Regions from separate parts of the Mesorhizobium sp. M7A.F.Ca.ET.027.02.1.1 genome, predicted to be linked through region 2. Evidence: predicted binding sites of a transcription regulator. Region 2 holds the regulator's gene; each other region holds the start of a gene.
What was found. Region 2 encodes LexA, which represses DNA repair genes until DNA is damaged. Its sites were predicted from a motif close to TGTTCNNNNTGTGTTCNG; they were not measured.
Positions count from the first base shown of each region.

Region 1: the regulator LexA is predicted to act here: its motif matches at 3,935-3,952, upstream of EN749_RS02655 (sel1 repeat family protein).
Region 3: the regulator LexA is predicted to act here: its motif matches at 2,463-2,480, upstream of EN749_RS04735 (UvrD-helicase domain-containing protein).

Region 1 is NZ_RZOL01000010.1:12,696-18,613, reverse strand. It holds gene EN749_RS02675 (endonuclease/exonuclease/phosphatase family protein) at 1-1,029, opposite strand, end outside; gene EN749_RS02670 (AMP nucleosidase) at 1,100-2,563, opposite strand; gene EN749_RS02665 (hypothetical protein) at 2,680-2,874, opposite strand; gene EN749_RS37565 (hypothetical protein) at 2,914-3,072, opposite strand; gene EN749_RS02660 (DUF2147 domain-containing protein) at 3,296-3,637, opposite strand; gene EN749_RS02655 (sel1 repeat family protein) at 4,086-4,352, shown strand; gene EN749_RS02650 (ABC transporter substrate-binding protein) at 4,745-5,866, shown strand.
Region 2 is NZ_RZOL01000165.1:803-12,227, reverse strand. It holds partial or broken gene gltX (glutamate--tRNA ligase) at 1-327, opposite strand, end outside; gene EN749_RS18770 (ComEC/Rec2 family competence protein) at 430-2,892, shown strand; gene lexA (transcriptional repressor LexA) at 2,886-3,626, opposite strand; gene kynU (kynureninase) at 4,036-5,283, opposite strand; gene kynA (tryptophan 2,3-dioxygenase) at 5,355-6,191, opposite strand; gene EN749_RS18750 (AMP-binding protein) at 6,188-7,813, opposite strand; gene EN749_RS18745 (alpha/beta hydrolase) at 8,124-8,954, shown strand; gene glp (gephyrin-like molybdotransferase Glp) at 9,004-10,209, opposite strand; gene moaC (cyclic pyranopterin monophosphate synthase MoaC) at 10,209-10,691, opposite strand; gene trpC (indole-3-glycerol phosphate synthase TrpC) at 10,694-11,425, opposite strand, start outside.
Region 3 is NZ_RZOL01000022.1:17,895-23,812, forward strand. It holds gene EN749_RS04735 (UvrD-helicase domain-containing protein) at 1-2,423, opposite strand, end outside; gene EN749_RS04740 (glucose/quinate/shikimate family membrane-bound PQQ-dependent dehydrogenase) at 2,675-4,990, shown strand; gene EN749_RS04745 (hypothetical protein) at 5,129-5,563, opposite strand.

The DNA of each region.
Region 1 (5,918 bases), on a different contig from region 2:
GGTCTGGCTTATGGCCGCGGTCGCGGTTTCATGTTCATCGAGCGGCTTTTGCTGGTTCAGCCTGAGCGAGAACTCCACCATGACCGGAAGGTGATCCGAGCCGGTGTCCTCCAGCCGTGTCGCGGAATGGATGGTCACGCCGCCCTTGCTGAAAACCTGGTCGATCGGCAGGCCGGCGAAGCGCCGCAGGAAGTCCGGCAGCTTGATGTGGATCCAGGTCGGGCCGGCGGACGGCATCACGGTCAGCCCGCCAAGCGCCGCGACCCGCCGCACGGCGGCACTCCATGGCGCGGCATTGCAGTCGCCCGCCATGATGGCCGTCTCGCCGAGCGCGGAAAGCGGCTCCGTCAATTCGCCGATCTGCCAGTACTGCTCGCGTGGCCACGGCCAACTGAGGTGGATCGCCGCGACATCGACGTCGATGCCGCCGAAGTCGACGGTCGCTGTCGCCATGGCGCCGCGCCTTTCGCAACGCGCCTCGGTGCCCGCGGCAAAGGGCCTCCGCGAGAGCAACGCGACGCCGAATATGCCGTTGGGATAGGGACAGAGGATCCGGTATGGATAGGCGCTGCTGATATAGCCAAGCTCGGTCGCCCACATCGCCGATACCTCGTCGAGGGTGATCACGTCGGGATTGGTCCGGCCGATCAGCGACAGCACCTTCTTCGGCGTCGGATTGTCGTAGCGCAGGTTCATCTGCAGCAGCTTGTAGATTGCGCGGTCTTCGTTCTTGGCTTCATAGGCGGCCTGAACCGGCCACAGGCGGGAAAAGGACAGCGACCCGGAAGTGGTGGCGAAGGCCGCCACGGCAAAAAGCAGTGCCACGGCCGCCTGCAGGCGAAATGTCGTGGCCAGCAGCGGCAGCGCGCAAAGCGCCATCAGCACGGCAAGGTGGACGCGGAAATGCGAGAAGGAATCGAAGGCGGGATGCAGCGTTCCGAAAAACCCGGCCACCAGCGCGATCGAACAGGCCAGCATTGCCAGGAATGCAACCGAAATCAGCAATGTCCCGAGGCTCGCTCTCTCCATGCCGCCTGCTTATCGGCAGAAATGCGGCCCAATCAAGATGAGAAATGCCGCCTCGATGCGTGGCATCGGCCTACTGGAACGCCGTTTCCGAAAAACTTCTGAGCTTGCGCGAATGCAACCGCTCCATCGGCATTTCCGCGAGCTTCTCCATCGCCCTGATGCCGATGGTCAGGTGCTGCGCCACCTGGCGCTTGTAGAATTCGGTCGCCATGCCGGGCAGCTTCAACTCGCCATGCAACGGTTTGTCCGAAACGCACAGCAGCGTGCCGTAGGGAACGCGGAAGCGGAAGCCATTGGCGGCGATGGTCGCCGATTCCATGTCGAGTGCGATGGCGCGAGATTGCGACAGACGCTGTACCGGGCCACGCTGGTCGCGCAGTTCCCAGTTGCGATTGTCGATGGTGGCGACGGTGCCGGTGCGCATGATGCGCTTCAGGTCGTAGCCGGAAAGGCCGGTGACTTCGGCGACGGCTTCCTGCAACGCCACCTGGATCTCGGCCAGCGGCGGGATCGGCACCCAGACCGGAAGATCGTCGTCCAACACATGGTCCTCGCGCACATAGGCATGCGCCAGCACATAGTCGCCCAGCGCCTGGGTGTTGCGCAGGCCGGCGCAGTGGCCGAGCATCACCCAGGCATGCGGCCTCAGCACCGCGATATGGTCGGTGATGGTCTTGGCGTTGGAGGGCCCGACGCCGATATTGACCATGGTGATGCCGCCATGTCCCGATTTCTTCAGGTGATAGGCCGGCATCTGCGGCAGGCGCGGCGGTGCAACGCCTTCGCTAGGCGCGCTTTGCCCGCTCTTGGTGATGACATTACCCGGCTCGACGAACTCCGTGTATCCGCCGCCGCCATTGGCCATCAGGTCGCGGGCGCGGGCGACGAACTCGTCGATGTAGAACTGATAATTGGTGAACAGCACGAAGTTCTGGAACTGCTGCGGCGTGGTTGCCGTATAGTGCGACAGCCGGTGCAGCGAATAATCGATGCGCTGCGCCGTGAAGGGCGCCAGAGGCCTCGGCTCGCCGAAGGCGACTTCGAAGGTGCCGTTGGCGATCTGGTCGTCGGTGCCATCGAGATCCGGCACGTCGAACAGGTCGCGGATCGGCCGCTTGATGCGCTCTGCCGTCGCGCCGTCGACATGGGTGCCTTCAAGGAAGGCGAAATGCAGCGGGATGGGTGTGGTCGATTCCGACACCGTGACCGCAACCCCATGATTGCGCATGATCAGGCGCAACTGCTCGACGAGGTAGCTTTCGAACAGGCCCGGCTGGGTGATGGTGGTGGAAAAATGCCCGGGCGTCGGCATATGGCCATAGGCCTGGCGCGAGTCGATCTGGGTGAACGAGTTGGTGGTGACACCGATCTCCGGATAAAAGGCCCGGTAGCGCTTGCCATTGTCGCCGCCTGCTGCCGCCAGCTCTGCGAACGAGTCGCGCAGGAATTTGGTGTTGCGGTCGTAAAGCGCCTGCAGTGCCTTGACGGCTTTCTCGGCGCTATCAAAGCTTTGCCGGCCAAAAGGCTCCGGCATGACGACAGATTCGATGGCTTGTGGGTAGATTCGCTTTTCCATGGCTCAATATAGAGACTTGGATCGGCACTTGGGAGGGGTGTCGCGACCGAAGGCGGCCAACGCGCCGTTTTTCTTCAACCGCGCTGCAGGCTGACCAGGAGCACAAAGCCGACGCCGGACTTCTTCAGGGCTGGTGCGTCGATCGTCGAGCCGGCATCTGAGCGCATCATCGGCACGGCCAGAACCGGAGCGGCCAGAACCGCCAGGATAAGCGCCGCCCGCGGCAGAAGCCGAAGGGTCTTGAGAGCGTTGGCGGCGATGCGGTTCATGGTGTTTCAGCTTTTCTTTTCGAGGTCTTGGTTCTTTGTTCAGTTGCGAAGATGGGTGGGGCAGGCGAGGCGGCAGGTTCTGGAACTGGCTTCGTCCCAGGCGCGGGCCGGACGGCCCGCTTCGGCGACGAGGATGGCGAAGAACATTCCAAACAGGCTCACCAGCAGGCAGACGATGGTGAAGCGGCGAGCAAGCATCGGGTCGGTCTCCTTCAACACGCCGGAGAATGCCCTGATGCAACTGAACCGGCTCTGATGCCGGCGTTCATCTGCCGTTCAAGATGATTGACGGGGTTTCGACGGCGCCGGCGTCGGTTTGGATAGCCGCCGGCGGGTATCGAGCATCACCGGTGCAGGATGTGTCGACAAAACGAAAACGGGGCCCGCTGGGGCCCCGTCCTCATGTCGTAAGGGTGGTCGATCAGAGCTTGTGCCAGGTCTGGCTCTTGCAGATCAGTCCGCCGAGCACGCAGCCGCTCATCTTGAGAGAGCTGCCCGACAATGTCGCCTTGCCCGAATAGGTCTTGTCGTTTGCCGGATCGGTGATGTTGCCGGCATATTTGTTGTCGCCTGTCGCCTTGAGCGAGCCGATGGTCTTGCCGGCATATTTCCCGGACTTGAGCGTGATGGAAAACGAGCTGCCGGCGGCGATGGCCGCGGTTTCGCCGGCCTGCGTCTTCCAATTGCCTTCGATCGGATCGGCCCATGCCGCACTCGCCACGATCAATGTGGCCGCAAGGGCCAGGCTCAGTTTTCGAAACATGTCTTCCTCCCTGTGGATGTCCGGCCGGATGCTCCGCCTCGCCGGTCTGCCGCTTACGCAAACGTAAGCTAATCCAGCTCCCGGCAAAACAAAAGCGGTGCCGTAGCGGAAGACTTTGGGATTTTGCAGCCGCCTGAAAGCGCCTCCTCGACGATGAAATGAAACGATCGGCGCATCGCCTTTGTCTGCCGTGGTTAGCGAAGTCTTGCCCCCGCGCGAGAAAACTTTCGTCAAATTTGAGGCAAGCAGGCTGAATTGCTGGGTTTGTATCCTTAACGAATTTCGGCGTTTACCTCTTGTTTTAGCTTTGTTTTCCTCAAATTAAGCACGCCATTTAACGACGGATTCAAGCCTGCACGGCATTCTCGAAAGCATCGGAAGAGCAGCCGGCAAGACGAAAGAAGGCAGCTCTCGGGAGCCTGACAGGGCCGGAAAACAGGGGATTGAAATGGCACGTTTTGAAATGCTTGAAGCAGGTTTCGGCGCCATGGGAGCAACTGCTCAGGCCGACATCCTTTTCGAACTGGGCATGATGTATGCGACCGGCCGCGATTGCGAGACCGATGTGGTTGCCGCCCACAAATGGTTCAACATCGCCGCAATCAAGGGCTCGGCCCGCGCCGCCGAGCTGCGCTCGGAACTGTCGGCCGCCATGTCGAAGGTCGAGATCGCCACGGCGCTGCGCGAAGCCCGCGAATGGATGACCATGCACTGAAATCTGCCAATCGCAGACAGATCCATCGAAGACAGGGAAGCTCCGGGATCAAGGCCGCACAGACGGCCAGACCCGGCGAAATTGAAGGCCGCGCAAGACGGTCACGAAGGCAAGGGAAAGAACGCGGCAGGCCGCAAGGCCCAGTCGTGCGCGACACAGGGAAGCTGAGCGGATTTTTAGGCGCGGGGGCGCCTGGAGATTGCTCGACGGGCAAAAAAGCCGCGACCAGCCGGAACAAGGCTGGCGTGGCTTTTTGCGTGGATGACGTCTTGCAGGCCCAATCGAGCGGCGCCAATGCGCCTAGACAGGCTCAATGAAGGGTGAAATTGTCCGGCCTCTCTGGAAGAAGCGCGGCCGGGGCGGCCGCGCGTGAGTGGAGGAGTTCTACCATCATGAAAAAATTGAGTATTTTGAACGCGGCCATATTCGGCCTGATGTTGAGCACGCCGGTCGCACTCGCAGACGACATCACCTTTGCGGTGGTGGGCCCGATGACAGGACAGCTCGCCACCATCGGCGATCAGTTCAAGCAGGGCGCACAGGCTGCCGCCGATGCGATCAACGCCGCGGGCGGTGTCGACGGTCGTCAGATCAAGCTGAGCATCGAAGACGACCAATGCGATCCCAAGCAGGCCGTGTCGGTTGCCAACCGCGTCGTCGCCGATGGCGTCAAGTTCATCGACGGCCATGCCTGCTCGGGTTCCAGCATTCCGGCCTCGGCTGTCTATGCCGAAGCCGGCGCCTTGATGATGAGCCCGGCCTCGTCAAACCCGGTGCTGACCGATGCGGCAGCCAAGGCCGGCTGGCCGACGATCATGCGCCTTTACACGCGTGACGATGCGCAGGGCGCCTTCATCGGCCCATGGATCGCCAAGAAGTTTGCCGGCAAGAATGTCGTCGTCCTGCATGACAAGAGCGCCTACGGACAGGGCGTGGCTGACGCCGTCAGGGCAACGATGAATGCCGGCGGCCTCAAGGAGGTCTATTATGACGGCATCAACGCTGGCGAGAAGGACTATTCGGCTCTCGTCACCAAGCTCAAGGATTTGAAAGCCGACGTTGTTTATTTCGGCGGCTACCATCCTGAAGCCGGCCTGATCCTGCGTCAGTCGGCGGAACAGAACCTGAAGTTCCAGCTGATCATGCCGGACTCCATCGCCTCGCCGGAATTCTGGCAGGTTGCCGGCCCGGCCGGCGAGGGCACCATGTTCGTCTTCCCGTCGGATCCGCAGGCAAAGCCGGAAGCCAAGGCAGCCGTCGAGAAGATCAAGGCCGGCGGTTTCGTGCCGGAGGGTTTCACGCTGTTCTCTTACGCCACCATCCAGGCTTTCGCCGAAGGCATCAAGCGTGCCGGCAGCGACGACCCGGCCAAGGTTGCCGAAGCGTTGAAGAACGGTACGCCGATCAGCACCGTTGTCGGTGATGTCACCTTCGACGAGAAGGGCGACCTCAAGAATGCCAGCTACGACATCAACCAGTGGCATGACGGCAAATACGCGCCGATCGCGCAGTAATCGCCACCCTGGCGACTGGATGGCATAGAGAAATGGCCGGGTTCATCCCGGC
Region 2 (11,425 bases):
GGCCTCCAGTTCGGCCGGCGTGGCATAGCAATAATACGCCTTGCCCTTGCGCACGAGCTCCTCAGCCACCTCGCGGTGGCGCGGCGCACGCTCGAACTGCGACACCGGCTCGCCGTCCCAGCTCAGGCCAAGCCAGGAAAGCCCGTCGAGGATGGCAGCCGTCGCGGCTTCATTGGAGCGTTCGCGGTCGGTGTCCTCGATGCGCAGCAGCATCGTGCCGCCAGTGTGCTTCGCATACAGCCAGTTGAACAGCGCCGTGCGCGCGCCGCCTATGTGCAGATAGCCGGTGGGCGAAGGGGCAAAACGGGTGACGACCTTGTCGGACATGGAACTCTCGGAAACCATCTGAAGCGGGGTGCGGTTGCGCGGGCTTTCGCGCGCCCGGCGTTCATGTAGCATAGGGTGTCGAGGGCGCAAGGGGCAGACCCGATGGCTGGACGAGGCTGGGGCTCGGATCAGGGCGAGGACGCTGCCATCGGCGTCAGCGAACGGTCCCTGTTTGCGCCTCGGCCAGCCCCATTACCGCCGCCATCGCCCCTTGTGCCGGATCCCGGCAAGGCGCCCTTGCAAGCGGATGTCGCCGCCTCTGTTCCTGTTGCCGAAACCGGCAGGATCGTTCGCGTGCGCCGGCAAATCAGCCTGACATCACTGCCTCGCCTGCGCCACAGCGTGAACACGGCGGCGAGCCTGGAACTCGACCGGGGCGTGGCCTTCCTGCTGGTGCCGGTCTGCCTGGCGATCGGAGCGATCGGCTATTTTTCGCTGACGGCTGAACCCGACTTTGCGAGACCTGTCGCGGTTGTCATCTTGACGGGGATCTGTGCGCTGGTCTCGCGCTCATGGCCAAAGACCCATCTGTGTTTCATGGCGGCGCTTTTGTGCGCCCTAGGACTGCTTGCTGCCAAGGTCGAGACGTGGCGTGCGGGCACACAAATGTTGGGCTCGGAAATCTCGACGCAGGTGACCGGCCGCGTCGTCTCGCTCGACCGGATGGAAACTGGCCGTATCCGGCTGACCATCGACGTGACATCGACCGCAAGACCGAAACTGCGCTATGCGCCGGAACGGGTGCGGCTTTCGGCACGCAAGATCCCGGCTGACGTGACCGCAGGCTCCCTCATCACTGGATATGCCAAGCTTTTGCCGCCGACCGGGCCGGTGCGGCCGGACAGCTATGATTTCTCCTTCGACAGCTATTTTGCCGGCATCGGCGGCAGCGGGTTCTTTCTCGGCAACCCCAAGCTTGTCGTCAGCGATGGTGGCGACATGTCGCTGCCGGCCCGAATTTCCTCTAGCGTGGAAAATGCCCGCGAGGCCATCGCCGACCATATCAGGGCGAGCGTCGGCGGCGCCGAAGGCGAGATCGCCGCGGCGCTGATCGTCGGCGTGCGCGCCGGCATTCCCGATGACATCAATGAGGCGATGCGACGTACCGGCATCTACCACATCATCTCGATTTCGGGACTGCACATGGCGCTGGTCGCAGGCACCATCATGGGCTTGCTGCGCGGCGCCTTCGCGTTGTTTCCCGACTTTTCCGCGCGTCGCCCGGTCAAGAAGTATGCCGCCGTCGCCGCACTGTTCTCGATCGCGGCCTATCTCATCATCTCTGGAGTCGTCGTTGCCGCCGAGCGCAGCTTCATCATGCTGGCGGTGATGCTGATTGCCGTGCTGTTCGATCGAGCAGCACTCACCATGCGCAATCTGGCGATCTCGGCGATCGCCGTCATCGTGGTGTCGCCGCATGAGGTGGTCGGCCCGAGTTTTCAGATGTCGTTCGCCGCGACCGCGGCTCTGGTCGGCGCCTATGCCGGCTGGGCCGTTCACCGCGCGGGAAAAGCAAGACCGCCGCCCCCAAAGCGATCCATGCCCGGTTTCCTGACGCGAAAGTTCGTGCTCGCGGCAACCGGCCTTGCCATGACCTCCATCATCGCCGGCAGCGCCACGACGCTGTTTGCCATCTGGCATTTTCAGCGTGTGTCGCCGCTCAGCCTGTTCGCCAATCTGGCGGTTATGCCGATCGTCACCGTCGTCATGTTCCTGGCTGTCGCAAGCGCGCTGCTGATGCCTTTCGGATTGGATTGGCCGGCCCTCTACCTGATGGGCAAGGGTCTGACGGTGATGATCGCCATATCGGGTTGGATCTCCGAACGTTCGCCTGTCGATGCGGTTGGGCTGATTTCGCAGCAATCTGTCCTGCTGGTGACAATTGCCCTGGTCATCGCGACAATGGCGACAACTTGGCTGCGGCTCGCTGCTCTGCCATGCGCGCTGGCAGGCTTGCTGACCGTCTCGGATACGCGCACGCCGGATGTGCTGATCTCGGAGGACGCCCGACTGGTTGCCTTGCCGATCGGCGGTGGCGAACTCGCCGTCAGCCGCGCTCGGCCGAACGAATTCACCGTCGACAACTGGAAACGCGCACTAATATCCGAAACCATCGTCGTGCCGGAGGTGTTCGACAAGGGCGACGGGCAATTCGACGTCGCGGATGCCGTTGAGCTACCGCCGGGATCGCCGTTCTATTGCACCTCAGGCGTCTGCGTGGCCAGGCACACGTCCGGTGCGATCATTGCCTATGTCGAGGACCGCAAGGACACCTGGAAAGCCTGCGGTTTCGCCGAGCTGATCGTCATCAATGACGCCACCGCGTATGACGCCTGTCACAACCCGCTGGTTCTCGTCATCACCAAGCGGCAACTGGCTCGCAAAGGCAGTGCCGCGATCTTCTTCGATCGCCAATCGGCGACCACGCCGGCGACGATCAGCTTCGCCGTGGACAGCCCATACCGGCCCTGGCATGCGCAACGCAAATTCTCGCGCGAGGCGAGGGGGCTGCCACCCTTCAAGAGACCCGAGAAGCCAGTGGCTGAAACGCAGCCGCCTCAGTAGCGGCGGATCAGGCCAACGAGCTTGCCTTGCACCTTGACCCTGTCCGGCCCGAAAATACGGGTTTCATAGGCTGGATTGGCGGCTTCGAGAGCAATCGAAGCGCCCTTGCGGCGGAACCGCTTCAGCGTCGCTTCCTCTTCATCGACCAGCGCCACGATGATCTCGCCGGGGTTCGCCGTGTCGGCATTGCGGATGATGACGGTGTCGCCGTCGAAGATACCGGCCTCGATCATCGAGTCGCCCTTGACCTCCAGCGCATAGTGGGCACCGCCCATGATCATGTCCGGCGGCACCGAGATCGAATGCGTCTGATGCTGGATGGCATCGATCGGCACACCGGCGGCGATACGGCCCATGACCGGGATCGACACGGCGGAGACCGCATCGTCATCATTGCCGGGCGAGGGCATCCGCGAAGGCGCCGGCTTGATCTGCCGGCCAAGGGCACCACCCTGACCGAGACTGCCCTGGATGACGCTTGGCGAAAACTTCTTTGCCGCGTTGAGGCCGGGCGCGATCGAGTCCGGCAATCGCAGCACTTCCAGCGCGCGTGCCCGGTTGGGCAACCGGCGAATAAAGCCGCGCTCCTCAAGTGCGGTGATCAGCCGATGAATCCCGGATTTGGAGGCAAGGTCGAGCGCCTCCTTCATCTCGTCGAAGGATGGCGGAATGCCGCTCTCCTTCAGGCGTTCATGGATGAACATCAGCAGTTCATGTTGCTTGCGTGTCAGCATGGCGGCCCCCAGATTACCTGAAACCAGAATCGAAAAACAAACCCAGAACAAACACTATCTGTTCCAGTTGTGTTCTGCAACCGTTTAAAGTTTAATGAATTTGTTAAGGCTGCTGAAATTATTTGGGCTTGCCAGCGGGTCGCGATCGACAGGCGCCAACCACGGCAATGCGCCTGCTCACATTGAAATCATTATGGTTAATGACCTGTGGCTCATCCTCGACCCAAGGCTTGGCATCATCTGCCGATCGACCTCCACAAGGGACGCTATCAATCTTCGGGACGTTCGTTTGCCGTGAACGAAACGGAGCCAAAACGCCAACGTCTGTTGGCATTTGTGGCTGGAATTCAGCCCTCCGTCATCCGCCGGGCAGTGAGGGCGGCGACGGCAAATCGCGGAGATCGTTGCGTCAGGTAACGGCTTCCTTGACGGCGAAACGCTGGTCCTTCCATGCGCCCGTGCGCAGAATATCCGCCAGCACCTCAACCGCCAGCCACACATCCTTGTAGCCGACATAGAGCGGCGTGAAGCCGAAACGGATGGTCGATGGCGCGCGAAAATCACCGATGACGCCGCGCTCGATCAGCGCCCGCATGATTTGATAGCCGTGATCGTGAAGGAACGACACCTGGCTGCCGCGCCTGGTCGCGTCGCGGGTGGTCTCCAGCGTGAGGCCATAGGCGCCGCACTTTGCTTCGACGAGCTGGATGAACAGTTCCGTCAGCGCGACGCTCTTTTTTCGCAATGCCGCCATGTCGACGTCGTTCCAGATGACAAGCGCGCCTTTGAGCGCCCGCATCGACAGGACCGGCTGGGTGCCGCACAGAAAGCGGCGGATACCGGTGCCGGCAACATACCCCCGTTCGAAGGCAAAGGGCCGCGCATGGCCCCACCAGCCGCTGAGCGGCTGGCTGATATCGCCGTGATGGCGCTGCGCGGCATAGATGAAGGCCGGTGCGCCCGGACCGCCGTTGAGGTACTTGTAAGTGCAGCCGATGGCGAAATCGGCATTTGCCTGATCGAGCTCGACGGGCAGGGCGCCGGCGGTGTGGCATAGATCCCAGACGATCAGCGCTCCGGCCGCATGAGCCTTGCGCGTCAGCGCCGCCATGTCGCGCAGTTCACCCGATTTGTAGTTGACGTGGTTGACCAGCACCACCGCGACGTTTTCGTCGATCAGCTCTTCGATGGTGGGCGCGTCGACGCCCGCGAGGCGCAGCAGGACGCCGTCCCGTGTCGAGGCCACCCCTTCGGCGATGTACAGGTCGGTGGGGAAACTGTCACCCTCGGCGACGATGACCGACCGGCCCGGCCGCATCTCCAGCGCCGCATGCAGCACCTTGTAGATGTTGGTCGACGTCGTGTCGCAGACGACGGTCTGGCCGGCCGCGGCTCCAATCAGGCGTCCGAGTTGATCGCCGAGTTCGATCGGCATCTCGAACCATCCGGCCGTATTCCAGGCTCGGATGAGGTCCTGGGCCCATTCCTGGGTTGCCGCCTGCTGCAGCTCGCCGAAAACGGCATGAGACGCTGCCCCCAGTGAATTGCCGTCGAGATAGATCACCCCCTCCGGCAGAATGAAACGGTCGCGCATGGCCCGCAGCGGATCTGTGGCATCCATCGCTTCGACTGCGGCGAGATCAGGAAATCCACTCATGGTCAGTCAGTCCCCGGTTGTTCGCGAAGGGTGTTCCGCCGCCGCGCGTCGCTGTTTTCATTTCGACGATGTCAGAGCCGGGTGCGGACCGTCCACAGTTCCGGGAACAGCACCACCTCGAGCATCTTCTTCAGATACGAAGCACCCGACGTGCCGCCGGTGCCGCGTTTCAGACCGATAATGCGCTCAACCGTGGTGACGTGGTTGAAGCGCCAGCGGCGGAAATAATCCTCGAAGTCGACCAGCTTCTCTGCCAGTTCGTAGAACATCCAGTAGCGCTGCGGATCGCGGTAAATGGTTTGCCAGGCGACCAGCACCTCTTCATTCTCGGTTCGCGTCTCACGCCAGCCCGTGCGCTTGGCATCGGCACCGATGTCGAATCCGTTGCGCGCAAGCAGCAGCAGCGCTTCGTCGTAGAGCGATGGTTCGGTCAGGATCGCTTCCAGCTTTCCGCTCAGGTCGGGCCGGTGCTTGTGCGGCCCGAGCATGGCCAGGTTGCGGTTGCCGGCCATGAACTCGATGGCGCGATACTGCCAGGACTGGAAACCCGAGGACTGGCCGAGCGCGTCGCGGAACTCGGTGTATTCGCTCGGCGTCATCGTCCGCAGCACATCCCAGGCATTGTTCAGCTGCTCGAAGATCCGCGCAACGCGCGACAGCATCTTGAAGCTCGGCTCGAGCCGGTCGGCGCGGATGGAACGGATCGCGGCGCCGATCTCGTGCAGAGCGAGCTTCATCCAGAGTTCGGAGGTCTGATGCTGGATGATGAACAGCATCTCGTCATGCGCCGATGACAGCGGCGTTTGGGCCTCCAGCACTTTCTCCAGGTGCAGGTAGTCGCTGTAGGACATGCGCTCCTTGAACGACATCTGGGCGCCTTCGGACGCCGGATCGTATGGCTCGCTCAATCGATTTTCTCCGTGCGCAGCCGGAAGCGCTGGATCTTGCCGGTCTGGGTCTTGGGCAGGGCGGCGATGAATTTTACCGATCGCGGATATTTATAGGGCGCGATCATTGCCTTGACATGGTCCTGCAGGCGCTTGGTGGTGAGGGCGTCGGGCGCGACGCCCTGCACCAGCACGACATGCGCCTCGACGATCTGGCCGCGCTCGGCGTCCTCGGCGCCAATGACAGCGCATTCGGCGACGTCCGGGTGCGCCAGCAGCGCCGCCTCGACCTCGGGACCGGCGATGTTGTAGCCGGCGCTGACGATCATGTCGTCGGAGCGTGCGGCGAAATGGAAGAAGCCTTCCTCGTCCTGCGTGAAGGTATCGCCGGTGAGGTTCCAGCCGTCGCGCACGTATTCCTTCTGCCTGTCATCGGCCATGTAGCGGCAGCCGGTCGGTCCGCGCACCGCAAGCCTGCCGGTCGCGCCGCGTGGCACCTCGCGCATCTCGTCATCGACGACGCGCGCCTCGTAGCCGCCCACCGGCTTTCCGGTCGACGCGGGCTTCATGTCGTCAAAACGGTTGGAGATGAAGATGTGCAGCATCTCGGTGGCTCCGATGCCGTCGAGGATCGGCTTTCCGGTCTTTTGTGTCCACTCTTCGAAAACGGGAGCAGGCAAGGTTTCGCCGGCCGAAACGGCGACGCGCAGCGATGACAGGTCCGCTCCTTCATCCATGGCCTTCAGCATGGCGCGGTAGGCAGTCGGCGCGGTGAAAGAGATCGTCGCTTTGTAGGTCTCGATGATGTGGATCATGTTGGGTGGCGTCGCCTGCTCCAGCAGCGTCGCCGCCGCACCGAAGCGCAGCGGGAAGATGGCGAGTCCGCCAAGGCCGAAGGTGAAGGCCAGCGGCGGCGAGCCGACGAAGATGTCGTCCGGCGTCACCTCCAGGATTTCGCGGGCGTAGGCGTCGGCGATGATCAGCAGGTCGCGGTGAAAATGCATCGTCGCCTTCGGAACGCCTGTTGTGCCCGAGGTGAAGCCGAGCAGGGCAACATCGTCGCGGCCGGTGTCGACTGCGGTGAACGTCACCGGCTTGTCGAGAGCGGCACGATCGAGTTCAGCATCATGGTTGGCGGTGCCGTCGAAACCGATGACCTGCTTGAGGAATGCGCTGTCCTTGGCGCAGGCGGTCATCTCGTCCATCAGCCTGGTGTCGCAGAGCGCGACGGTGATTTCCGCTTTGTCGACGATCTTGGCGAGTTCGCCGGCGCGCAGCATCGGCATGGTGTTGACGACCACGGCGCCAACCTTGGTGGCGGCCAGCCAGCAGGCGACCATTGCGGGGTTGTTGGCCGAACGGATCAGCACCCGGTTGCCCGGCTCGACCCCATAATTCTCGACCAGCGCGTGGGCCAGCCTGTTCGTCCAGTCGGACAGTTCCTTGTAGGTGCGGCGGCGGCCATTGCCGATCAGCGCGGTGTGGTCGCCCAGGCCTTTCTCGACCAGCCTGTCGGTCAGTTCGACACCGGCGTTGAGGCGTTCGGGATAGTCGAAGCCGTCGAGCAGGATTTCAGGCCATTGCTCCGGCGGCGGCAGGTGATCGCGCGTGAACGTGTCGATATGCGCTGAAGGCCCAAGCATGTCGCCGCTCTCCTGTCTGCTGGACGGCCAGTGCGCGAGGCGCCTGACCAGTGATCTGAAGGTCCTGCTTTTTTTGAGGAGGCTTCGTGCCGCAAGTCGCGCCTTGCTCGACGCCACCCGAACGGGGTGACCATTTGCAGGCTTCGGGCAGCACAGCAGACCTCCCATTGTCGGCTGTTCGTGCGGGCAGGATCGCACCAGTCGAAATTTGTTTCAAGCCTAAAATGTTTTTGCCCTAGAGCATTGACGCATGGCGTGGCGGTGGCCATTGCTAGCGGAACAGCGATGCCGTTTTTGGGGAAGGGCGCAGATGTTCGAACGTCACATCGTCGATTGGGATGATGCCTATGCCAACGGTGCGAATATCGCCGGCAGCGACCGATGGCCGGCCGCGTGGGTGGAGCCTGCGCAAGCGTTTCGTGACGCACTCTCGGCGCAGGGCCGGGCACGGCTCGACATCACCTATGGCGATGGGCGACGCAATCGGCTCGATCTCTTCCTCCCCAGCGCCACGCCCAAAGGGTTGGTGGTGTTCATCCATGGCGGTTACTGGAAGGCGTTCGACAAGAGTTTCTGGTCGCATCTCGCCAATGGTGCGGTCAGCAGCGGCTTTGCCGTGGCGATGCCGTCCTACACGCTGTGCCCGGACTTACGCATCGCCGGCATCGTCCAGGAGATCGGCGTGGCGATCGGCAAGGCGGCGGCAATGGTCGACGGGCCGCTGATGCTGACCGGACATTCGGCCGGCGGCCATCTTGCCAGCCGGATGGTGACGACAACCACGCCTCTGGCGGACGATGTGGCGCGGCGCGTGCGCCATGTCGTTTCGATTTCGGGTGTCCACGATCTGCGTCCGATCATGCGCACCGAGATGAACGCGATTCTGGCCATCGACGAGGCCGAGGCGTTGGCGGAAAGCCCGGCACTGTTGCGGCCCATGGATGGTGTCCGCATCACCTGTTGGGCCGGTGGTGGCGAGCGCGCCGAGTTCCTGCGTCAGAACGCCTTGCTTGCCAACATCTGGACGGGCCTCGGTGCTGCAACCAGCACCGTGGTCGAGCCCGACCGGCATCATTTCAGCATTGTCGACGGCCTTGCCGATCCGGCCCACCCACTGAGCCGCGCCTTGATATCGGGCTAGCACCGAGATCATTTTCCATTTTTTTATTAATGGTTTGTCTTGTTCTGCTTCAGCGCAGCATCAGTACGCTGCAGGCCTCGCCAGCAGCTGCTGCGGGGGCAAACGGCGCCCGCACGATCAGCCCGTTGGCGTCGGCCAGCATTCTCAGCATCGAGGAATCCTGGATACCGAACGGCGTCGCCACCAGCACGCCGTCATCTTCCCTGACCACGGCTCGGACGTAGTCCTGGCGCAGATCATTGGCCGGCATGGCGGCACCCAACCGCGCCGGACGAATGTCCTGGCGATGATTGCGGCCGCCGAGCCGCGCCAGCAGCGGCTTCAGGAACAATTGCGAGCAGACCAGGCTTGCCACCGGATTGCCGGGCAGGCCGATGCACCTGATATCGCCGAGGCGGCCGAACATCAGCGGCTTGCCAGGACGCATGGCGATCTTCCAGAAGCCGAGCGTCATGCCTTCGCCGGTCAGCACGTCGTGGATCAGGTCGTGATCGCCGACCGAGGCGCCACCAAGCGTCACAATGACATCCGCACCGGCCGCGACCGCTTTTTGCACCAGTTCGGCGATAGCATCCTTGCGATCGGCGGCAATGCCGAGATCGAGCGCGCGGGCGCCGACCGAGTGTGCGGTGGCGGCGACGCCATAGGCATTCGATGAAATGATCTGGTCCGGGCCGAGATCGCTGCCCGGCGGCAGCAATTCGTCGCCGGTGGCGATAATGGCGACCAGCGGCCGTTTCACCACGCTGACCCGAGGATGGTTGGCCGATGCTGCCAGCGACAGTGCCGCCGGGTCGAGCAAGCGGCCTTTTTCCAGCAGCATGTCGCCTGTTGAAAAATCGAGCCCGATGCGGCGGATATTGCGCCATTGCGCCGTTGGCTCGGTCACTTCGATTTCGCCGCCGCCGAGATCGCGGACATTCTCCTGGATGACGATGGTGTCGGCGCCTTCGGGCAGCGGCGCGCCGGTGAAGATGCGCACGGCCTGCGTCTGGCCGACCGTGCCGTCGAAGCCACGCCCAGCCGGCGCCATGCCGATCACCGACAGCCTGGATGGGACCGACGTGACGTCGGCGGCGCGCGCTGCATAGCCGTCCATGGCGGAAGCATTGAAAGGCGGCTGGGTGCGAAGTGCCACGACCGGTTCCGCCAGAACACGATCCACAGCCTCGAACAGGGGAACGCTTTCGCCGGCTAGAGGCGCCGCGCCATCAAGCAGGCGTTCAAGCGCCTCCGCGATAGGAACCAGCGCCATCAGGCGCTCGCCTTGTAGTCACCCGACTTGCCACCGGTCTTTTCGACCAGGCGGATGCCGGTGATGACCATGGCGCGGTCTACTGCTTTGGCCATGTCGTAGATGGTCAGGCAGGCGACCGAAGCGGCGGTCAGCGCTTCCATCTCGACACCCGTCTTGCCGGTGACGCGCGCCAGTGCGGTGACCTTCAGGCCGGGCAAAGCATGGTCGGGCTCGATGTCGACGGAAACCTTGGTCAAAAGCAGCGGGTGGCAGAGCGGGATCAGTTCATGCGTCTTCTTCGCCGCCATGATGCCGGCGATGCGCGCGGTGCCGAGCACATCGCCCTTCTTGGCGTTGCCGGCGAGGATCATCTTCAGCGTCTCGGGCTGCATCGCGACAAAGCCTTCGGCGATCGCCGTGCGCGTTGTTTCGTCCTTGTCGCCGACGTCGACCATGTTGGCCTCGCCCTGCGCGCCGAGATGGGTAAGGCCCGATACCATCGTCAGATGGCCTCGGCCAAAGCCTTGCCTGTCAGAAGCAGGCGCGTCGCCGCGGTGACGTCCTGTTGCCGCATCAGGCTCTCGCCGACAAGAAAAGTGCCGATGTCGCTCTTTTGCAGCCTGAGGCAGTCGTCATGCGAGAAAATACCGCTCTCGCTGACCAGCAAGCGGTCGGCCGGAACCATCGTCGCCAGCCGCATGGAAGTGTCGAGGCTGGTCTCGAATGTGCGCAGATTGCGGTTGTTGATGCCGATCAGCCGCGACGACAGTTTTAGCGCGCGCTGCGTCTCGGTCTCGTCGTGCACTTCGACCAGTGCATCCATGCCGAGTTCGAAGGCCGTCGCCTCGAGCTCGCTGGCCAGGACGTCGTCGACACTGGCCATGATGATCAGGATGGCATCCGCGCCCCAGGCGCGGGCTTCGTAGACCTGATACGGATCGAACAGGAAATCCTTGCGCAGCGCCGGCAGCGCGACGGCGGCTCGCGCCCAGGTGAGAAATTCGGGCGCACCCTGGAAGGACGGTGCATCGGTCAGCACCGAAAGACAGGCAGCACCACCCTTGGCATAGGCCTGCGCCAGCGCCGGTGGATCGAAATCGGCACGGATCAGACCCTTGGAAGGGCTCGCCTTCTTGATCTCGGCGATTAGCGCGAAGGCGCCGGATTTGCGCTTCGCTTCCAGTGCGGCAAGAAAGCCGCGCGGTGCGTCGGCGTCTTTTGCCCGGGCCTTGAT
Region 3 (5,918 bases), on a different contig from region 2:
CCCCAATTGCGGTCGGTGGCCTCGGTGCGGTTGGCCTGCGCGCGCTGCCAGCCCGGTGTCGCATAGGTGTTGGAGAAGGCGCCGGATTTTTCGCTGTCGGCGCCGACATTGTCGAAGCGCGAGGCGCCATAGGGGTTCTGCCGTCCTGCACCCTGGCCGCTGCGGCCGGAGGCAAAGGAACCGCCGCCATAGGAATTGCCGTAGCCGCCATAGGAGTTGCCGCTTTCGGCGACCTCGACATGGGCTTCCGGCAGTTCGTCGAGGAAGCGCGACGGGATGGTCGATTGCCACAGGCCATGGATGCGGCGGTTGGAGACGAACCACAGATGCAGGTTCTTCTTGGCGCGGGTCAGGCCGACATAGGCAAGGCGGCGCTCTTCCTCCAGCCCGGAGCGGCCGCCTTCATCGAGCGCGCGCTGGTGCGGGAACAGGCCTTCCTCCCAGCCGGGCAGGAAGACGGTCTCGAATTCGAGGCCCTTGGCCGAATGCAGCGTCATGATGCTGACGGCGTCGAGTCCGGCGTTCTGCTCGGCGTCCATGACCAGTGCGACATGCTCGAGGAAGGAGCGCAGCGACTCATACTCCTCCATCGAGCGGATCAGTTCTTTCAGGTTCTCCAGCCGGCCGGGCGCTTCGACCGAGCGGTCGTTTTTCCACATGTCGGTGTAGCCGCTCTCTTCGAGAATGGTCTCGGCGAGTTCGGTGTGCGGCGTGGTTTCCAGCGCCTTCTGCCAGCGTTCGAAATTGGCCGCCACTTCACGAAGTGCGGCGCGCGGCTTCGGCTTCAACTCGTCGCTTTCGGCGAGCTTGGCGGCGGCCTCCAGCATCGGGATGCGCAGCGCACGCGCCGTGTCGTGGATCTGGCGGATGGTGGCTTCCCCCAGGCCGCGCTTGGGCACATTGACGATGCGCTCGAAGGCGAGGTCGTCGGCGCCTTGCGCGACGACGCGGAAGAAGGCCAGCGCATCGCGGATCTCCATGCGCTCGTAGAAGCGCGGACCGCCGATGACGCGGTAGTTGAGGCCGAGCGTGACGAAACGGTCCTCGAACTCCCGCATCTGGAACGAGGCGCGGACCAGGATCGCCATGTCGTTGAGATTGTGCTTTTGCCGCTGGTAGGTCTCGATGGTCTCGCCGACGGCGCGCGCTTCTTCCTCGGAATCCCAGGCGGCGTGGACATGCACCTTGCCGTCTTCGGGATCGTTGCGGTCCGTGAACAGCGTCTTGCCGAAGCGGCCCTCATTGTGGGCGATGAGGTGGGAGGCAGCACCAAGGATGTGCGCGGTCGAGCGGTAGTTGCGCTCCAGCCGGATGATGGTGGCGCCGGGAAAATCCTTGTCGAAGCGCAGGATGTTGTCGATCTCGGCACCGCGCCAGCCATAGATCGACTGATCGTCGTCGCCGACGCAGCAGATGTTTACGGTGGCGCGGGTGTCAGTCGAAGAGCGCCCGATCTCCCCCCTAGAGGGGGAGATGTCGCCGGAGGCGACAGAGGGGGGCGCTGTCCCTCCAGCCTGTCGGCGCGAGGCGCCCCCCTCTGTCCTGCCGGACATCTCCCCCTCAAGGGGGGAGATCGGCTTGCCTTGCGGCCGCTGCGCCAGGAGGCGCAGCCACATGTACTGGGCGGTGTTGGTGTCCTGATACTCGTCGACGAGGATGTATTTGAAGCGCTTGTGGTATTCCTTCAGCACATCCGGATTGGCGCGGAAAATGCGGATCGGGTGGCAGAGCAGGTCGCCGAAATCGCAGGCGTTCAGCGTCTTCAGCCGTTCCTGATAGGCCTTGTAGAGTTCGCGGCCCTTGCCATTGGCGAAGGCGCGCGCATCGCCCTCGGCGATGTCGGCCGGGCCTTGCCCCTTGTTCTTCCAGCCGTCGATCATCTGGGCGAACTGCTTGGCCGGCCAGCGCTTGTCGTCCAGACCTTCGGCTTGGATCAACTGCTTGATCAGCCGCACGACGTCGTCGGTGTCGAGGATGGTGAAGTCGGAGCGCAAACCGGCGAGTTCGGCATGTCTGCGAAGCAGCTTCACGCCGATCGAGTGGAAGGTGCCGAGCCATGGCATGCCCTCGACATTGCCTTCGCCGATCAGCACGCCAATGCGGATCTTCATCTCGCGCGCGGCCTTGTTGGTGAAGGTCACCGCGAGGATCTGCGACGGGAACGCCTTGCCGGTGGCGAGGATGTGGGCGATGCGGGTGGTGAGCACGCGGGTCTTGCCGGTGCCCGCTCCGGCCAGCACCAGAACCGGACCTTCGGTGGTTTCAACAGCTAGCCGCTGCTCCGGGTTGAGGCCCTTCAGGTAGTCGGGTGCGTTGTTTTGACCGCTGCGGGCAGCCATGGCGCGCGCGGCGATGCCCGACGGGGCCGTGGGCCGCGCATTGGGTTCGTCGAAAAAGGGCATGTCTTCGGAAAAGCCGGACATTGCCCCGAATGTAGTGATTCGGTGGGGAAAGACCAGAACTGTCTACGTTTTGTTCCGCTAAAGTGCCCGATTGCTGCCCACGCTCCCAGTGCGGTCGATGTTATCCCAATGGCGATGGACCATTACCGCCTGCGCTTGAGGCCCATGCTTGACAGGCGGGACCGTCGGGAGAAAGTTGTGCTTCGGGCAGCGACGCAATGCCGGGTTGCCATGGCAGCGCCGCAAAGCGCAACAGTCGAAGGAGTATCATCTTGGCTGTCACCATCAACTCCCTCATTCTTTTCCTCATCGGCCTGGCACTCGGCGGCGGCGGTATCCGCCTGGCGATGCTGGGCGGCAGCTGGTACTATGTCGTTGCTGGCCTTGCCTTCCTGATCGCCGCCTGGCTGCTTTACCGGCGCAGGTCGACTGCTTTGTGGCTCTACGCGGTGATCGTGCTCGGCACGTTGGCCTGGGCGGTCTGGGAAACCGGCTTCGACTGGTGGGAACTCGGGCCTCGCGGCGGCATCATCGTGCTTCTCGCTTTGTGGCTGCTGATGCCGTGGGCGAGGCGGGGTCTTGTCGGTCCTGACGCACGCGCGCCGCTGATCCTTGCCGTGCTGGCATCATTAGCCGTCGCCGGTTATTCGATGACTTCGGATCCGAAGGATATTGCCGGCGAACTCGGCACCGACAAGGTGGTCGCCAACGCCAATCTCGGCAATGATGTGCCGGCCGGCGAATGGCACTATTACGGCCGCACGCAGTTCGGCCAGCGCTATTCGCCGCTCGACCAGATCACACCGGACAATGTCGCCAAGCTGCAGCCCGCCTGGACCTACCAGACCGGCGACGTGAAGGGTCCCGACGATGTCGGCGAGACCACCTATCAGGTGACGCCGCTGAAGATCGGCGACACGCTCTACATCTGCACGCCGCATAATTTCGCCATCGCAATCGATGCCGCGAGCGGCAAGGAGAAATGGCGCTTCGATCCCAAGGTCAAGCTCGACAAGGACCGCCAGCACCAGACCTGCCGCGGCGTGACCTATTACGCCGATGCCGCCGGCGCCGCCGGGCAGCCCTGTGCGACCCGCGTCTACCTGCCGACCTCGGACGCGCGGCTGATCGCGCTCGATGCCGCCAACGGGCAGATCTGCCCGGCTTTTGCCGAGGGCGGCACGCTGAACCTTCTGACCAACATGCCCTATCCGAAGTCGGGCTATTATTACTCGACCTCGGCCCCGCTGATCTCAGGCGGCAAGATCATCGTCGGCGGCGCGGTCAACGACAATTATTCGACGCAGGAGCCATCCGGCGTGATCCGCGCCTACGACGCTGCCACCGGCGCGCTGGTGTGGAACTGGGATTCCGGCAATCCGGACCAGACGACGCCGCTGCCGGCCGGCCAGACCTATACCGCCAACTCGCCCAACATGTGGTCGACGCCGAGCGCCGACGAGAAGCTCGGCCTGCTCTATGTGCCGCTCGGCAACCAGACGCCGGACCAGCTCGGCGCCGGGCGCAGTGCCAATGTCGAGAAGTTCTCGTCGTCGATCACCGCGCTCGACCTTAACACCGGGCAGGTGCGCTGGGTGCGGCAGACCGTGCACCACGATCTCTGGGACATGGACGTGCCGGCGCAGCCGAGCCTGATCGACATCACCAAACCCGACGGCACGGTGGTGCCGGCGCTGGTCGGGCCGACCAAGCAGGGCGACCTCTATGTGCTCGACCGCCGCACCGGCGAGCCGGTCATTGCGGTCAACGAAGTGCCGGCGCCCGGCGGCGCGATCGAAGGTGACCACACATCGCCAACGCAGCCGGTCTCCGACCTTACCTTCATGCCGAAGCCGCTCACCGGCGCCGACATGTGGGGCCTAACCATGTTCGACCAGTTGGCCTGCCGGATCGAATTCCAGGGCCTGCGCTATGAGGGGCGCTATACGCCGCCTTCCGTCCAGGGCTCGCTGATCTATCCCGGCAATTTCGGCACCTTCAACTGGGGCGGCATTGCCGTCGACCCGGTCCGGCAGGTGCTGTTCGGCATGCCGACCTATCTGGCGTTCAAGTCGGAGCTCATTCCGCGCGATCAGGTGCCGCCGCCGGACGAAGGGCGCGGCAGCGAGCAGGGGCTGAACCGCAACGAGGGTGCGCCCTATGCGGTGGTGATGGGGCCGTTCCTGTCGCCGCTCGGCATTCCTTGCCAGGCGCCGCCCTGGGGCTATGTCGCCGGCGCCGATCTCAGGACCGGCAAGATCGCCTACAAGCACCGCAACGGCACCGTCTACGACATGACGCCGCTGCCGCTGCCGCTGAAGGTCGGCGTGCCCGGCATCGGCGGGCCGATGATCACCGCCGGTGGCGTCGCCTTCCTCGGGGCCGCGGTCGACGACTATCTGCGCGCCTACGACCTGACGTCGGGCAAGCAGCTGTGGCAGGCGCGGCTGCCGGCCGGCGGGCAATCGACGCCGATGACCTATACGGTCGCCGACGGCCGCCAGTTCGTGGTCATCGTCGCCGGTGGCCACGGTTCGGTCGGCACCAAGCCTGGGGACTATGTGATGGCCTACGCGCTGCCGAAGTAGGGGCGCAGGGGGGCGCGATCTCTCAGAGGTCGCGCCGACCATCATCTGTGCCGGTATCTTTCCCCCGCATAGTGACGGGGAAACGTGCCCGACTGGGCGATGAGGGGCGGCAAACCTTCCGATCGGCCCGATTGTCGATCAGCCAATCCCCAGATGGCCCTTCAGGCTGGGCACCGAGCCGAGCACCTTGTTGGTCAGGTCGGGGCCGGCGGCGGCTTCGGCCTGCTGGATCAGCGTCGCGCCGGCCTTCTGGATCTGCGCCATGTCGAGCCCGGATGCCTTGAGTGCGGCGACGCCGTTGATCAGCGCGCCGGCCTTCTCGCCGAGAACGCCGCCAAGCGCGCCCTGCAGCGACGACAGAAAACCGCCACCGCCGGCCGGAGCGGCGGCCATGACGTCATATTGATGGGCGAGGTCGTCGGCGCCGGGGATCTTGGCGAAGAACGCCGAGGCGCTTGTGCCCTCCGCCTCGTGTTCGAGCACCGAGAAAATGGTGCCGACGACTTTCTGCGTCGTCACCTGGTCGAGGCCCGCCTTCTGCGAGACGGTGTTGACGATATCCTGGACGTTCATGGCGTCACTCAGCCCTGGGTTTTCGTGTTGCGGTTCCGCTCAGTGCGGACCCTGATCAACGATCGTCTGCCTGCGTTCAGAACCATCGAGCACAGGGCCAAAGCGGCGGTCGCCGCAAGGACGAGCGCGCTGGCGAGGATCGGGGAAGGCATGGTCATGGTCATCGCTTCCTTCTGGGTCTGACGTGTGGGCACACGGCCAGATACTGGTCGATAGCCACCTTCCCTCACGATTGTGGCAGCGCCAGCAGGATTTATCGCCAATGACCAAAAAGTGATGACATGGCCGCGCATGGCGCCGGCTTTACTGCTCGGGCGCGGCCGGCGCCCTACGCCCTGAGGCAATCGGCGGCCGC